One region of the Nonomuraea sp. NPDC003560 genome, then DNA from elsewhere that is predicted to be linked to it. Evidence: riboswitches for the same ligand, from Rfam matches in the RefSeq annotation. Region 1 holds a riboswitch; the other holds the start of a gene.
The links. A riboswitch is a leader RNA that binds a small molecule or an ion and turns the genes downstream of it on or off. The one in region 1 is predicted to bind cobalamin.
Positions count from the first base shown of each region.

Region 2: it holds a riboswitch for cobalamin, as region 1 does, so the genes downstream of both, ACFYUV_RS45315 (ribonucleoside-diphosphate reductase subunit alpha) here and cobN (cobaltochelatase subunit CobN) in region 1, are expected to answer to the same signal.

Region 1 is NZ_JBIAOF010000008.1:134,204-141,980, forward strand. It holds gene cobN (cobaltochelatase subunit CobN) at 1-3,488, opposite strand, end outside; cobalamin riboswitch at 3,519-3,729, opposite strand; gene cobG (precorrin-3B synthase) at 3,740-4,951, shown strand; gene ACFYUV_RS29455 (precorrin-8X methylmutase) at 4,948-5,568, shown strand; gene ACFYUV_RS29460 (precorrin-2 C(20)-methyltransferase) at 5,574-7,052, shown strand; gene ACFYUV_RS29465 (cobalt-precorrin-6A reductase) at 7,043-7,777, opposite strand, start outside.
Region 2 is NZ_JBIAOF010000016.1:190,911-198,687, forward strand. It holds gene ACFYUV_RS45290 (alpha/beta hydrolase) at 10-726, opposite strand; gene ACFYUV_RS45295 (GNAT family N-acetyltransferase) at 861-1,367, opposite strand; gene ACFYUV_RS45300 (acyl-CoA thioester hydrolase/BAAT C-terminal domain-containing protein) at 1,450-2,295, opposite strand; gene ACFYUV_RS45305 (DUF4287 domain-containing protein) at 2,401-2,697, shown strand; gene ACFYUV_RS45310 (ribonucleotide-diphosphate reductase subunit beta) at 2,754-3,749, opposite strand; gene ACFYUV_RS45315 (ribonucleoside-diphosphate reductase subunit alpha) at 3,767-6,226, opposite strand; cobalamin riboswitch at 6,355-6,560, opposite strand; gene ACFYUV_RS45320 (alpha/beta hydrolase) at 6,762-7,709, shown strand.

The DNA.
Region 1 (7,777 bases):
GCCCAGGGGTTCGAGCGGGCCATGAACGCCTGGTTCTCGGGGTCGAGCACGTACGTCTCCGTGAGCTTGTCGTACATCCAGTCGGCCATCACGCCGGTGGTGGCGTCGTAGCCGAACAGGTAGTCGACGGTGGCGGCCAGCTCGAAGGCGCCCTTGTAGCCGTGCCGGCGCATGGCGGCCAGCCAGCGCGGGTTGACCACCCTGGCGCGGAAGATCCGTGAGGTCTCCTCCGACAGGGTGCGGGTGCGCACGGCGTCGGGGCGGGTGCTGTCGCCGACGTAGGCGGCCGGGGCCCTGCCGGTGAGCGCGCGCACGGTGGCGATCATGCCGCCGTGGTACTGGAAGTAGTCGTCGGAGTCGGCGATGTCGTGCTCGCGGGTGTCGACGTTCTTGGCGGCGACGGCGATGCGGCGGTAGGCGTCCTCCATCTGGGGGCGGGCGGCGACGCCGTCGAGGTCGCGGCCGTAGGCGTAGCCGCCCCACACGGCGTACACCTCGGCCAGGTCGGCGTCGTCGCGCCAGTTGCGGCTGTCGATGAGCGGCAGCAGCCCGGCCCCGTACGCGCCGGGCGCGGAGCCGAAGACGCGCATCGTGGCCAGCCTCTCGTCGCCGCCCGTCGCGGCCACGTGGGCGCGGACGTAGTTGTCCTCAGCGGGCTCCGCCAGCGACGCGACCAGCCGTACGGCGTCGTCGAGCATGCCGACCACGTAAGGGAAGGCGTCGCGGAAGAAGCCGCTGATGCGGACCGTCACGTCGATGCGCGGGCGGCCCAGCTCGGCGAGCGGGATCGGCTCCAGGCGGATGACGCGACGCGACGCCTCGTCCCATTCGGGGCGGACGCCGAGCAGGGCCAGCACCTCGGCGACGTCGTCGCCCGCCGTGCGCATGGCGCTGGTCCCCCACACCGACAGCCCGACCGAGCGCGGCCACTCGCCGGTGTCGGCGCGGTAGCGCTCCAGCAGCGACTCCGCCATCGCCTGGCCGGTCTCCCAGGCCAGGCGGCTGGGCACCGCCCGTGGGTCCACGGAGTAGAAGTTGCGGCCCGTCGGCAGCACGTTGACCAGGCCGCGCAGCGGGGAGCCGCTGGGGCCGGCGGGCACGTAGCCGCCGTCCAGGGCGTGCAGGACGTGGTCGAGCTCGTCGGTGGTGCGGGCCAGGCGCGGCACCATCTCGGTGGCGGCGAACGCCAGCACCCGCGCCACCAGCTCCTCCCGCCCCTCGGCCACGCCTTCCTCGGCCACGCCGCCCAATACCGCGCGAGTGACGGCGGGGGCTGCGCTCGGGGCCCAGGCGTGCTGCTCCATGGCCTCGACCAGGGCGCGGGCGGTCGTCTCGGCGCGGTCCACGTCGCCGAGCGCCGCCGTGCCGTCCTCGGCCAGGCCGAGCGCCTCGCGCAGGCCGGGCAGCGTCTCCCTGCCGGCCCACATCTGCCGGGCGCGCAACATGGCCAGCACCAGGTCCACCCGCACCTGGCCGGTGGGCGCCTGGCCGAGGACGTGCAGTCCGTCGCGGATCTGCGCGTCCTTCACCTCGCACAGCCAGCCGTCCACGTGCAGGATGAGGTCGTCGAACTCGCTGTCGTGCGGCCGGTCGGCCAGCCCGAGGTCGTGGTCGAGCCGGGCGGCCTGGATCAGCGTCCAGATCTGCGCCCGGATCGCGGGCAGCTTGGCGGGGTCCATGGCGGCGATCGTGGCGTGCTCGTCCAGGAGCTGCTCCAGCCGGGCGATGTCGCCGTAGGTGTCGGCGCGGGCCATCGGCGGCACCAGGTGGTCCACCAGCACGGCGTGCGCGCGCCGCTTGGCCTGCGTGCCCTCCCCCGGGTCGTTGACGAGGAAGGGGTAGACCAGCGGCAGGTCGCCGATGGCGGCGTCGGTGCCGCACGCGGCCGACATCCCCGCCGACTTGCCGGGCAGCCACTCCAGGTTGCCGTGCTTGCCGACGTGCACCATCGCGTGCGCGCCGAACTCGGCCGACAGCCAGCGGTAGGCGGCCAGGTAGTGGTGGCTGGGCGGCAGGTCGGGGTCGTGGTAGATGGCGATCGGGTTCTCCCCGAAGCCGCGCGGCGGCTGCACCATCACCACCAGGTTCCCGGCCCGCAGCGCGGCCAGCACGATGTCGGTCCCGCTGTCGCCCTCGTGCACGAACAGCTCTCCGGGCGGCGGCCCCCAGTGGCGTTCCATCTCCTCGCGCAGGGCCGCGGGCAGCGTCCGGTACCACTGCTCGTAGGAGGCGGCGGAGATGCGCACCGGGTTGCCCGCCAGGTGCTCCTCGGTCAGCCAGTCCTGGTCCTGGCCGCCGGCGGCGATCAGCGCGTGCACCAGCGCGTCGCCGTCCTGGTCGGCCACGCCGGGGAAGCCGTCGCCCAGGTCGTAACCCGCCTCGGCGAGACGGGCCAGCAGCCGGACGGTGCTCGCGGGGGTGTCCAGCCCGACCGCGTTGCCGACGCGGGAGTGCTTGGTCGGGTACGCCGACAACATCACCACCAGCCGCCGCTCTGCGGGAGGGGTGTGCCGCAGCAGGCCGTGGCGCACCGCGATGCCCGCCACCCGGGCGGCCCGCTCGGGGTCGGCGACGTAGACGGTCAGCCCGTCGGGGTCGATCTCCTTGAACGAGAACGGCACCGTGATGATCCGGCCGTCGAACTCCGGGATCGCCACCTGGGAGGCTGCGTCCAGCGGCGACAGCCCGTCGTCGTTCTCCTCCCATGCCTGCCGGGTGGTGGTCAGGCAGAGTCCTTGCAGGATCGGCACGTCCAGCCCGGCCAGCGCGCCGACGTCCCAGGCCTCGTCGTCGCCGCCCGCTCCCGCGGTGGCCGGACGGGAGCCGCCCGCCGCCAGCACCGTGACGACCAGGGCGTCCGCCGCGCGCAGCGTGTCCAGCAGCTCCGGCTCGGCCGCGCGCAGGGACGAGCAGAAGACCGGCAGCGCCTGCCCGCCCGCGTCCTCGACGGCGTCGCACAACGCCTCGACGAACGCGGTGTTGCCGGCCATGTGGTGGGCCCGGTAGTAGAGCACGCCCACCACGGGACCGCCGGTGGTCCTGGCAGGGCGGTCCAGCCGTCCCCAGGTGGGGGCGGGGACGGGCGGCTCGAACCCGTGCCCGGTCAGCAGGACGGTGTCGGACAGGAACGCGTGCAGCTCGGCCAGGTTGGCCGGGCCGCCATGGGCCAGGTAGGCGTGCGCCTCGGCGCACACCCCGCCGCTGACCGTGGACAGCTCCATCAGCTCGGCGTCGGGAGCCTGCTCCCCGCCCAGCACCACCACGGGGCGCGGCCCGGCCAGCAGCGCGTCGAGCCCGTCCGGCCAGGCCCGCCGCCCGCCCAGCAGGCGCACCACGACGAGGTCGGTCCCCTCCGTCAGGCCGGGGACGTCCTCGGCGGTCAGCCGGGCGGGATTGCCCAGGCGGTAGCCCGCCCCGCAGGCGCGAGCGCTCAGCAGGTCGGTGTCGGAGGTGGAGAGCAGCAGAACGGTACGGCTGTCGCCAGGCACGGCGCATTCCTCCCTCGGGGTCCTCGCCCCGGTCGCGGGTGACACGACGGCAGGAGTCTCCTGGCTCCCGGATCGACGCTCACCCCGGCCTTCCCGCCCGTCTCCGGACAGTGGCCTCGTGGTGGGGTTCGCTCCCCGGTCACAGTGGCGGGACCGCGCCGGATTCACACCGGCTTCCTCCCATTGCCATCGTCTACGCCGAAGCTTACGACAGGAGCGACCCGTCCCAGAAGTGGCGTTACGATCCCTTCGTGCCCGTAGGTGAATCTTCCGGACGTACGCGTCCCGATGCCTGTCCGGGGGCGCTCCAGGTGCACGAGGCCGCCGACGGCCCGCTCGCCCGCGTGCGCCTGCCCGGCGGCGCGGTGTCGGCCGCGCAGCTCCGCGCGCTCGCCGGGTGCGCGGCCGAGCTGGGAACGGGCGTGATCGAGCTGACGTCGCGGGCGAACGTCCAGGTGCGGGGGCTGCGCTCGCCCGAGGTCTTCGCCGGGCGGATCGCGGCGGCCGGGCTGCTGCCGTCGCCCGCGCACGAGCGGGTGCGCAACATCCTGGCCTCGCCGCTGGGCGGGCGCGGTCCCGACGGGCTGCTGGACGTGCTGGCGATGGCGGACGCCCTGGACCGGGCGCTGTGCGCGCGGCCCCGGCTGGCCGCGCTGCCGGGACGGTTCCTGTTCGCCCTGGACGACGGCACGCGGGACGTCGCCGGGCTCGGCGCGGACGTCACCTACGTGGCGACCGGACGGCTGCTGCTCGCCGGCGCCGACACGGGGCTGACCGTCGCCCCGGACGCGGCCGTCCCGCTCATGATCGACGCCGCCGAGGCGTTCCTGGACGAGCTGTCCCCCGACGGCCCGCGCGCCTGGCGCATCCGCGACCTCCCGGACGGCCCCGCCAGAATCGCCACCCGCCTGCGCGCCGGCGAACCAAGCCTGATCGACGCCCCGCACGCCACGAACGCCCCAGAGGCCCCGGAAGCCGCGGATGCCTCGGATGCCGCGCCCGCCCCCGTCTCCGCGCGCCGCCCGTCCGCGGGCCGGATCGCCCAGCGGGACGGTCGGATGGCGATCGAGGCGCTCGTGCCGCTCGGCCGCCTGACGTCCGACCAGGCCGGAGCCCTCGCGGACCTCGGACGGCCGGTGCGCCTGACCCCCTGGCGGACCGTCGTCCTGCCGGACCTCTCCCCCGGCGAGGCGGACCCGACCGAGCGGGCGCTGGCCGCCGCCGGGCTCGCCACCGACCCGGACTCCCCCTGGGCCGGGGTGACCGCCTGCACCGGCCGTCCCGGCTGCGCGAAGGCGCTCGCCGACGTGCGGGCCGATGCCCGGCAATGGGTGCGGGGCCTCGGCCGCGCACCCGCCACGCCCGTCCACTGGGCCGGTTGCGAGCGGCGCTGCGGCCTGCCACGCGGCCCGGTCCGCCAGCTGATCGCAACCATCAACGGATACGAGGAACGCCAGGAGTGAGCGACTACATCCGCGACGGCGCCGAGATCTACCGGCGCTCGTTCGCGACCATCCGCGCCGAGAGCGACCTCACGGGCCTGCCGCCCGAGGTCGCCCAGGTGGCGGTGCGCATGATCCACGCGTGCGGCATGACCGACCTCGTCACCGACCTGGCCTGGTCGCCGCAGGTGGTCGCGCGGGCCAGGGAGGCGCTGCGCGGCGGCGCGCCGGTGTTGTGCGACGCCATGATGGTCGCCTCCGGCGTGACCCGGCGCAGGCTGCCCGCGGGCAACGAGGTGCTGTGCACGCTGGGCGACCCGCGCGTGCCCGAGCTGGCCGAACGCCTCGGCACCACCCGCAGCGCCGCGGCCCTGGAGCTGTGGCGCGACCGCCTGGAGGGCGCGGTGGTGGCGATCGGGAACGCGCCGACCGCCCTGTTCCGGCTGCTGGAGCTGGTGGCCGAGGGCGCCGGACGCCCCGCGGCCGTGCTCGGCATCCCGGTCGGCTTCATCGGCGCGGCCGAGTCCAAGCAGGCGCTGGCCGGCAGCGACCTGGAGTACCTGGTGGTGCACGGCCGTCGCGGCGGCAGTGCGATGACGGCCGCCGCGATCAACGCCATCGCGAACGAGACGGAGTGACGACCATGTCAGGACGCCTGTACGGAGTCGGCCTGGGCCCCGGCGACCCCGAGCTGGTCACGGTCAGGACGGCCCGGCTGATCGGCGAGGCCGACGTGATCGCCTACCACGCCGCCCGGCACGGCCGCAGCATCGCCCGTTCGATCGCGCTGCCGTACATGCGCGAAGGCCAGATCGAGGAGCTGCTGCTCTACCCGCTGACCACGGAGACCACCGACCACCCCGGCGGCTACCAGGGAGCGCTCGACGACTTCTACGCCGACTGCGCCGAACGCCTGGCCGCCCACCTGGACGCGGGCCGCACCGTGGTCGTGCTGGCCGAGGGCGACCCGCTGTTCTACGGCTCCTACATGCACATGCACAAGCGGCTCGCCCACCGCTACCCGACCGAGGTGGTGCCCGGCGTGACCTCGGTCAGCGCCGCCGCCGCCGTGCTGGGACGGCCGCTGGTCGAGCGGGACGAGGTGCTGACCGTGCTGCCCGGCACGCTGCCCGCGCAGGTGCTGGCCGAGCGGCTGCGCGACACCGACTCGGCCGCCGTGCTCAAGCTGGGCCGCACGTTCGGGAAGGTGCGCGACGCGCTGGCCGAGGCGGGCCGCCTCGACGACGCCTGGTACGTCGAGCGCGCCACCATGGGCGCCGAGCGGGTCGCCCCGCTCAAGGACGTGGACCCGGACGGCGTCCCGTACTTCTCGCTGGCCCTGCTCGCCAGCCCGGCCGAGCGCACCTTCGTCCCCGAGCGCCCGGCGGACGAGGGGCGGGGCGAGGTGGCCGTGGTCGGTCTGGGACCGGCCGGGCGGCCGTGGCTGACGCCGGAGGCGCAGGAGGCGCTGGCCGCGGCCACCGACCTCGTCGGCTACGGCCCGTACGTGGACCGGGTGGCTCCGAACCCGCGCCAGCGCCGCCACCGCACCGACAACCGGGTGGAGGCCGAGCGCGCCAGGCACGCCCTGGAGCTGGCCCGCGACGGGGCCCGCGTGGCGGTCGTGTCGTCCGGCGACCCGGGCGTGTTCGCCATGGCCAGCGCCGTGCTCGAAGCCGCCGCCGACTTCCCGGACGTGCCGGTGCGGGTCGTGCCGGGACTGACCGCCGCCCAGGCGGTCGCCGCCAGGGCGGGCGCGCCGCTCGGCCACGACTACTGCGTGCTGTCGCTGTCCGACCTGCTCAAGCCGTGGGAGGTGGTGGCCGACCGGCTGTCCGCCGCCGCGCGGGCGGACCTGGTGCTGGCGATCTACAACCCGGCCTCGCGCAGCCGTACGTGGCAGGTCGCCGCCGCCCGGGACCTGCTGCTGGAGCACCGCGCGCCGGACACCCCCGTGGTGATCGGCCGCGACGTCGGCGGCCCGCAGGAGAGCGTCACGGTCACCACGCTCGGCGAGCTGGACCCCGGCCAGGTGGACATGCGCTGCCTGCTGATCATCGGCTCGTCCACGACCCGGGCCACCGAAGGCGGCGTCGTCTACACCCCGCGCCGCTACCCCTGAACCCAGGCTGCCGCCGCCGCCACGCTGTCCGTGGCCCGGACGCCCGCGGGCAGCGGCGGCCGGTCCACCATGATCACCGGCAGGCCGAGCTCACGCGCCGCGCCGAGCTTGGCCGTGGTCATGCCGCCGCCGCTGTCCTTGGTCACCAGCACGTCCAGGCGGTGCTCCCGGATCAGGGCGCGCTCGCCCTCGACGGTGTACGGCCCGCGGTCGAGCAGGACGCGCACGTTCGCCGGCACCGGCCCCTCCGGCGGGTCCACCGACCTGGCCAGCAGCCACACGCCGGGCAGCGGCGCGAACACCGGCAGGCTCCGGCGTCCGGTCGTGAGGAAGACCCGGGTGTCTCGGCCGGCCGCGCCCCACCGGGCCGTGGTCAGCAGCCCGGCCGCCTCCTGGAGGGAGCCGACCCGCAGCCACGCGTCGCCCGGCCCCTCCCGCCACCCCGGACGCCGCAGCACCAGCAGCGGCACCCCGGTCGCCGACGAGGCCGCGACCCCCGAGGCGGTCATCCGCTCCGCGAACGGATGCGTGGCGTCGACCAGCACGTCGATGCGCTCCTCCAGCAGCCACGCCGCCAGGCCGGACGGCCCGCCGAACCCGCCTTCCCGCACCTCGCCCACGGGAAGCCGCGGGTTGTTCACCCGCCCCGCCAGCGAGGACACCACGTGCAGCCCGGGATCGGCGGCCAGCTCGGCGGCCAGGGCCCGCGCCTCCGCGGTGCCGCC
Region 2 (7,777 bases), on a different contig from region 1:
GCGGCGGCCTCAGGCCAGCCGGTCGGCGAGGAAGCGCAGGGCGCTGTCGATCTCGAAGTCCGGCACGTCCGCGTGTCCGCCGGGGTTGGCGTGCAGGGTCTTCTCGGCCGAGGCCAGGGCGTCGAACAGGGCCAGGGCCTCGGCCCGCGGCACCCGTTCGTCGTCCCACTGCAGCAGGAACCGCACCGGGACGGTGATCGCGGCGGCGGCCCGGGCCGAGGCGAGCGAGGTGCCGCTCAGCCCCAGGACCGCCGCGCCGATCCGCGGCTCGGCGGCCACCAGCGGGATCCCCAGGGCGCAGCCCAGCGACACGCCCCAGTAACCCACCGGGCCCTGGTCGCCGAGCGCGTCCAGGACCGACCGCCACTCCGGCACGGTCTGGGCGGCCAGCAGCGTGTGCAGCTCGGCCAGCAGCGGGGTGGGGTCGCCCGCGCCGGCCATCCGCTCCCGCATCGCGGCGATGATCCGCTCGTGTTCGGCGCTTCCGGGCCGGTCGCCGTGGGCCGGTGCGTCGATGGCCGCCGCCGCGAAGCCGCGTTCGGCCGCCAGCCGGTGCGCGCGTCCCACGACGCCCGGGGCCTGCTTGTGCTGCCCGCCGCCGTGCCCGATGAGGACCAGGCCGCGGGGTTCGGCGTCCTGCGGGGTCCACAGGACGCCGGGGATGCCGCCGAGGGCGAAGGATCGTTCGATGACGCCGTCGGCCGACGTCCGGGAGAGAAAACGCATGCGCGTCCTGAGCCTTTCGGGATGCCTTGTGCGGGCGCTCCCTAGGCGATGCGCGTGAGGGAGCCCCGACCTGTCACAACGTTGATCGGTCTCACCCCCTCAGTTCGAATGCGTGGCGAAAACGTACCACACCATCAGATTTCGGCTGCGGTGAAGGAGATCCACACGTCCGGCGGGACGTCCGGGCGGTTCGGGACGGGCAGGCGCTCCTCCGTCCACGCCTCGCCGGCGAACTCGGTCGCGACGCGCCGCCAGAACGCCACGCCCGCCGTGTTGGCGTCCTGGAAGGCGATCCGCCACGGCCCGGGATGCCGGGAGATCACCTCCCGGACGACCCGCAGCCCGATCCCGGACCGGCGGGCGCCGCGGACCACGAAGAAGCTGTTCAGCACCCGGACCGGACCGGCCGCCGCACGCACGAACGCGAACCCGACCGGCCGGTCGCCGCTGGTGAACAGGTAGGCCGTCCAGTCGTCGTCATCGAGGGCGGTGCGCAGGCGGTCGCCGTGGTAGGTGCCGTCGGGGCCGGGGAGCCCGCCCTGGAAGTCCGCCATGTCGTGGCGGAACATGAGCCAGAGTCGTTCGACGGTGGGGTGATCCGCGGCCTCGACGGGCCGCACGTTTACCGGAGAAATGGTCATACAAGCACTCTCGGCCAGATGCAACATCCGGCCGGAAGGTACAAACTAGCAGAAGACGATCATCGCAGGCGACCCGCGGGCGTCAGCCGTGCAGCAGGTCAAGGATGTGCGGCCAGGCGTCGGCTCCGAGCCCGGCGTCGGCGACCGGGTCGCCCCCGTAGAGGAAGTCCGGCGACTCGGGGGCGGGCCCCTCCCCCGGCAGGCGCGGACGGTGACCGGCCTCGGCCCGGCTGACCACCCGCACCGGGCGGCCGGCGGCACGACGCCGCGCGGCCAGCCGCCCGGCGAACGGCAGGGACGGCCACATGGCGTCGTCCCCGCCCGCCACCAGCAGCACGTCGGCCGCCGCCGCCTCGATCGGGATCTCCGCGGCCGGCAACAGATCGGCGAACGTGCGCTGGCTGAGCTCGTACAGCTCGCGCAGGGCCAGCGGGCCGTGCTCGGGCTCGGCCTCGGCCCAGTCGTCGTCGTACGGGACGAACGGCAGCGGCCGCCCCTTCCACGTCCAGGACGACCGGTAGGGACGTCTCTCCCCGTCCGGCCCCGGCCCGACGTTGCCCCACACGAGCGAGGTCGGCGACAGCGCCACCACCCCGCCGATCCGCCGGTCCCGGACGGCGGTCAGCAGCGCGGCCTCGGCCCCCTTCGACATGCCCAGCACGCAGACCCGCCGGACGCCGGTGGACTCCAGCAGATCGACGGCCGACACGAACGTCTCCAGCGGGATCTCGCAGATGCCCGGCGACTGGCCCGGACCGCCGAACCAGCGGATCGACAGCGCGGTCACCCCCTCCGCGGCCAGCAGGCGGGCCCTGTCCCGTTCGATCCGCCCGCTCGACCCCGCCAGCACGAGCACGCCCGTGCGGACGGCCGGGCCCGGTGTGACCAGGACGCCTTCCCACGGGCGGCTCAGTTCGCGCTCGTCCATCACCGTCACCCCTCGGCACTCGGCGGAACGGCATTCTACTGAGACGGCGCACCCCCCGAAATGGTGCATCATGGCCGCAACACCCCATGACGAGCGGAGAACACCATGTCCTTCCAGGCTTACCTGGACAACATCGAAGCCAAGACCGGACTGACCCCCCGTGAGTTCATCGCCCTGGCCGAGGAACGCGGCTTCGACGCCCCGTCCACCAAGGCCGGGACGATCATCGACTGGCTCAAGCAGGACTACGACCTCGGCCGCGGCCACGCCATGGCCCTCGTCCACGTGATCAAGAAGGGTCCGCGGATCGACGCCAAGCACGTCGGCACCACCGGTTCCCACCGCGACGAGTCCGACGTCCTCTGGCTGGACGGCAAGGACAACCGCCCGGAGCCTGCCTGACCCGCGCGGCGGGGGCGAATCCCGCCGCGCGGCTTTACGTTGTAGATCTGTAAGGGTCAGAAGTCGGCGTCGAAGCTGACCGAGCCGGTCACCCCCACCTGGTACGCCGACACCCGCCGCTCGAAGAAGTTCGACAACTCCTGCACGTCCTGCAGCTCCATGAACGCGAACGGGTTCTTCGACCCGTACAGCGGCTCGATGCCGAGCTGGGCCAGCCGCCGGTCGGCCACGTGCTCCAGGTACGAGCGCATGTCCGCGGTCGACATGCCCGGCACGCCCTGCCCGAGCAGGTCCTCGGCGAACTGCGCCTCGCAGTCGACCGCCTCGGCCAGCATCTCCCTGACCTGGCTCGCCATCTCCGCGTCGAAGAGGTCAGGCTCCTCCTGCCGGACGACGTCCACCACGTCGAAGGCGAAGGCCATGTGCATGGACTCGTCGCGGAAGACCCAGTTGGTGCCCGAGGCCAGCCCGTTCAGCAGGCCGCGCGAGCGCAGGAAGTAGACGTAGGCGAACGCGCCGTAGAAGAACAGGCCCTCGATGCAGGCGGCGAAGCAGATCAGGTTGAGCAGGAACGCCCGCCGGTCCTCGCGGGTCTCCAGCCGCTGGAGGCTGCCGATGGAGTCGATCCAGCGGAAGCAGAACTCGGCCTTGCGCCGGATGGAGGGGATGTTCTCCACCGCCGCGAACGCCGCGAACCGCTCCTCCTCGTCCGGCACGTACGTGTCCAGCAGGTTCAGGTAGAACTGGACGTGCACCGCCTCCTCGAACAGCTGCCTGCTCAGGTACAGGCGCGCCTCGGGGGCGTTGACGTGCTGGTAGAGGTTGAGCACCAGGTTGTTGGCCACGATCGTGTCGCCGGTGGCGAAGAAGGCGACCAGGCGGCTGACCAGGTGGCGCTCGGCCGCCGACAACTTGGGCAGGTCGCCCAGGTCGGAGTGCAGGTCCACCTCCTCGACCGTCCAGGTGTTCTTGATCGCGTCGCGGTAGCGGTCGAAGAACAGGGGATAGCGCATGGGCCGCAGGGTCAGGCTCATGCCCGGGTCGAGCAACATCGGATTCTCCTCGGGGGTCACTGGCAGGCCTCGCACGACTCGGGGTTCTCCAGGGAGCACACCAGGGCCTCCTCGGACTTGTTCGCGAGGGGCGCGGGGGGCGCGAGGGGCACGGTGGCCTGCTGGATACGGGTGGCCGGGCGCGAGCGCAGGTAGTAGGTGGTCTTCAGGCCGGACTTCCAGGCGTACAGGTACATCGAGGAGAGCTTGTCGATCGTCGGCGCGCTCATGAACAGGTTGAGCGACTGGCTCTGGTCGATGAACGGCGAGCGCGCGGCGGCCATGTCGATCAGCGCCCGCTGCGGCAGCTCCCAGGCGGTGCGGAACAGCCGGCGCACCTCCTCCGGCAGCTCGGCGATGCCCTGCACCGAGCCCTCGGCCTGCTTGATGGCCGCCCGGACGCGGTCGTTCCACAGGCCGCGCGACTTCAGCTCGGCCACCAGCGCGTTGTTGATCTGCAGGAACTCCCCGCTCAGCGTCTCGCGCTTGAACAGGTTGGACACCTGCGGCTCGATGCACTCGTAGCAGCCGACGATCGAGGCGATGGTGGCGGTCGGCGCGATCGCGATCAGCAGCGAGTTGCGCAGGCCGTGGGCGGCGATGCGCTCGCGCACCGCGTCCCAGCGCCCGGCCTGGGTGCCGCTCTCCCCCCACAGGTCGTGCTGGAGCCGGCCGCGGGCCGCCCACGTCTGGTCGTAGGCGGGGTGGGCGCCGAAGCGCTCGGCCAGGCCGGCGGAGGTCTCCAGCGCCGACAGGTAGATTTCCTCGGCGATCCGGGTGGACAGCTCCTTGGCCTCGGCCGAGTCGAACGGCAGGCGCAGGGCGAAGAAGACGTCCTGCAGGCCCATCACGCCGAGGCCGACCGGACGCCAGCGCGGGTTGCTGGCCGCGGCCTGCTCGCTCGGGTAGTAGTTGATGTCGATCACCCGGTCGAGGAAGGTGACCGCGGTGCGGACGGTGGCGCGCAGCCGCTCCCAATCGATGCCGCCGCCGATGTCGCCGTCGATGCCGCCGTCGATGTCGCCGCCGGGGCCCGTGCCCGTCAGGTGGGCGGCGAGGTTGACCGAGCCCAGGTTGCAGACCGCGGTCTCGGCGTCGCTGGACACCTCGACGATCTCGGTGCACAGGTTGGACAGGTGCACGACGTTGCCGGGCTCGGCCGCCTGGTTGCACAGGCGGTTGGCGGCGTCCTTGAAGGTCATCCAGCCGTTGCCGGTCTGGGCCAGGGTGCGCATCATCTTGGCGTACAGGTCGCGGGCCTTGACCTGCCGGACGTACCGGCCGTCGCGCTCGGCGGCGCGGTAGGCCTCCTCGAACGCCTCGCCCCACAGGTCGGGCAGCTCGGGGACCTCGTCGGGGTCGAACAGCGACCAGGTGCCGTCGGCCTCGACCCGGCGCATGAACTCGTCGGGGATCCAGTTGGCCAGGTTGAGGTTGTGGGTGCGGCGGGCGTCCTCGCCGGTGTTGTCGCGCAACTCCAGGAACTCCTCGACGTCCGGGTGCCAGGGCTCCAGGTAGACGCAGGCCGCGCCCTTGCGCCGGCCGCCCTGGTTGACGGCGGCCACGGACGCGTCGAGCGTGCGCAGCCACGGGACGATGCCGTTGGAGTGCCCGTTCGTGCCGCGGATCAGCGCGCCCCGGGAGCGCACCCGCGACCAGGAGATGCCGATCCCGCCGGCGAACTTCGACAGCTGCGCCACCTGGGCGTAACGGTCGTAGATGGAGCCGATCTCGTCACGGGGCGAGTCGACCAGGTAGCAGGAGGACATCTGGGTGTGCCGGGTGCCGGAGTTGAACAGCGTCGGCGAGCTGGGCAGATAGGCCAGCGACGACATGAGCCGGTAGAAGCCGACCGCCTCGGCGGGCGTCTCGGCCAGCCCGCAGGCCACGCGCAGCAGCCAGTACTGCGGCGTCTCCACCACCAGCCGGGTGGACGGGTGGCGCAGCAGGTAGCGGTCATAGACCGTGCGCAGCCCGAAGTACTCGAACCGCAGGTCGGCGGTGACGTCGATGGCGTCGTCGAGCTTGCGGGCGTTGGCGTTGACGAACTCGGCGGTCTCGTCGCCGATGAGCCCCTCGGCGTGGCCCAGCCGGATCGCCTGGCTGAAGGAGGCCACGCCCTGCCCACGGACCTCCTTGTCGATGTAGCCCGACAGCAGCCGCGCGGCCAGGCGCGAGTACTGCGGCTCCTCGCCGATCATCTCGGCGGCCGTCTGGATGGACAGCCGGTCGAGCTCGGCGGTGGTGGCCCCGTCGTAGAGGCCGCTGATCGTCTTGGTGGCCACCCGCATCGGGTCGATGTCCGTCAGATCGGTCGCCCAGTGCTCCACCGCACGTACGATCTTGTTGACGTCGACCGGCTCCGCGGTGCCGTTGCGCTTGCGCACCTGCATCTGGACGCGCCGCGGCGCGGACCTGTCGGCGTCCGCCCGCGCCGTCCCGGCCAGGTCCGTCATCGGGTCCCCTGTGACCGTCACTGCGCTCTCCCCTCGTGAACTCGGTCAGTGGCCGAGAACGCGCGCAGGAGGCGGACGGCGAGGCGCCACAGCCCTCTCGCCGGTGCCGTCCACCGTCCCGCGCGGCCTCGGACCAGCCGCGCGCGCATGATCGCGCGCGGCGCGCCGGCAGGTCTTCGGACTCATGGGCATGCTGTCGCTGCCTACTGGCCGTCGCTTCCCGGGCCTTCGGCCCAGTGCGTCTGACGGCGGTCGTTCCCATTCACCGCTGCGGGGCAGTCCCGGATTCCCACCGGGTTCCCTCTTGCCTCGGCCGCCCTGGCGGGGCGACCGAACCGGCTGCGGGAGACACCATATATAGGGCGGATCAAAAAGTCACACCCAACATCTCGTGTTGCGAAGAACGCCCGCTCCGATCCGGTCACCTGCCGCGGGGCCGCTCTCCGCGTGCCTCACGGGCGGAACGAGATGTGATCGAGGTCATAGGCCGGCCATGCCCGGTTTTCGCTACCTTAGGTATCGATACTTCAAGTAGCGAAAACCTGAGGAGACCACCATGAGCGAGACCTCCACCGGCCGCCGTCCGGTCACGCCGGACTGGGACACCATCACCCCCGCCGAACTCGCCGCCTACGTCGAGGCGGAGAACCGGCTGCGCGCCTCCGTCGAAGCACAGGCGATCACCGGCCGGCCGGATCCCGGCGCCGCCATCGACTGGCGGACGGTGGCGCTGCCCGGCCGCGACATCCGCGTCCGGGTCCACCGGCCCCGAGCGGCCGAGCCGGGGGACGTCCTGCCGCTCGTGCTGCACGTGCACGGAGGCGGCTTCGTCGGCACGGCGCCGCAGAGCGACTGGGTCAACAGCCACCTCGCCGCCCACCTGCCCGCCGTCGTCGTCTCGGTGGACCACCGCCTGCTCGACTGGCACACGCCGCTGACCGCCGCCGCCGACGACGGCTGGGACGTGCTCCGGCACGTGCTGGAGCACTCCGCGCAGTGGGGCGTCGACCCGGCGCGGGCCGTCCTGTTCGGCGAGAGCTGCGGCGGGCTGATCTGCGCCCTGGCGGCGATCAGGGCCCGCGACGCCGGTCTGCCCCTGAAGGCCCAGGTGCTGGTCAACCCCGCCGTGGAGGTGGCCGGGACGATGTTCGACCACCCGTCGATGACCCAGTACGCCGACACCCCGACGCTCAGCGTGCCGGTGCTGCGGCTGTTCCACCGGCTCGCCGTGCCCGAGGGGACGGACGCCCGCGCGCTCTCCCCGCTGCACGCCGGCGACCTGGGCGGGCTGGCCCCGGCGCTCGTGGCGGTGCCGACCCACGACCCGATCGCCGACCACGGCCGCCGCTACGCCGAGGCGCTGCAGGCCGCCGGCACCCCCGCCCGCCTGGCCGAGCACCCCGAGGCCGGGCACGCCTTCCTCAGCATGCCGGTGCTGGCCCCCCAGGCCGAGGAGGCGCGGGCGGACATCCTGGGGTTCCTCCGCGACGCCCTCACCGCGTAACCCGCGACCGGAGCGCACCGTCATCACCGGGAACGCGCTCGCCCTCGACCGCTGGGCCACCGAGCTGA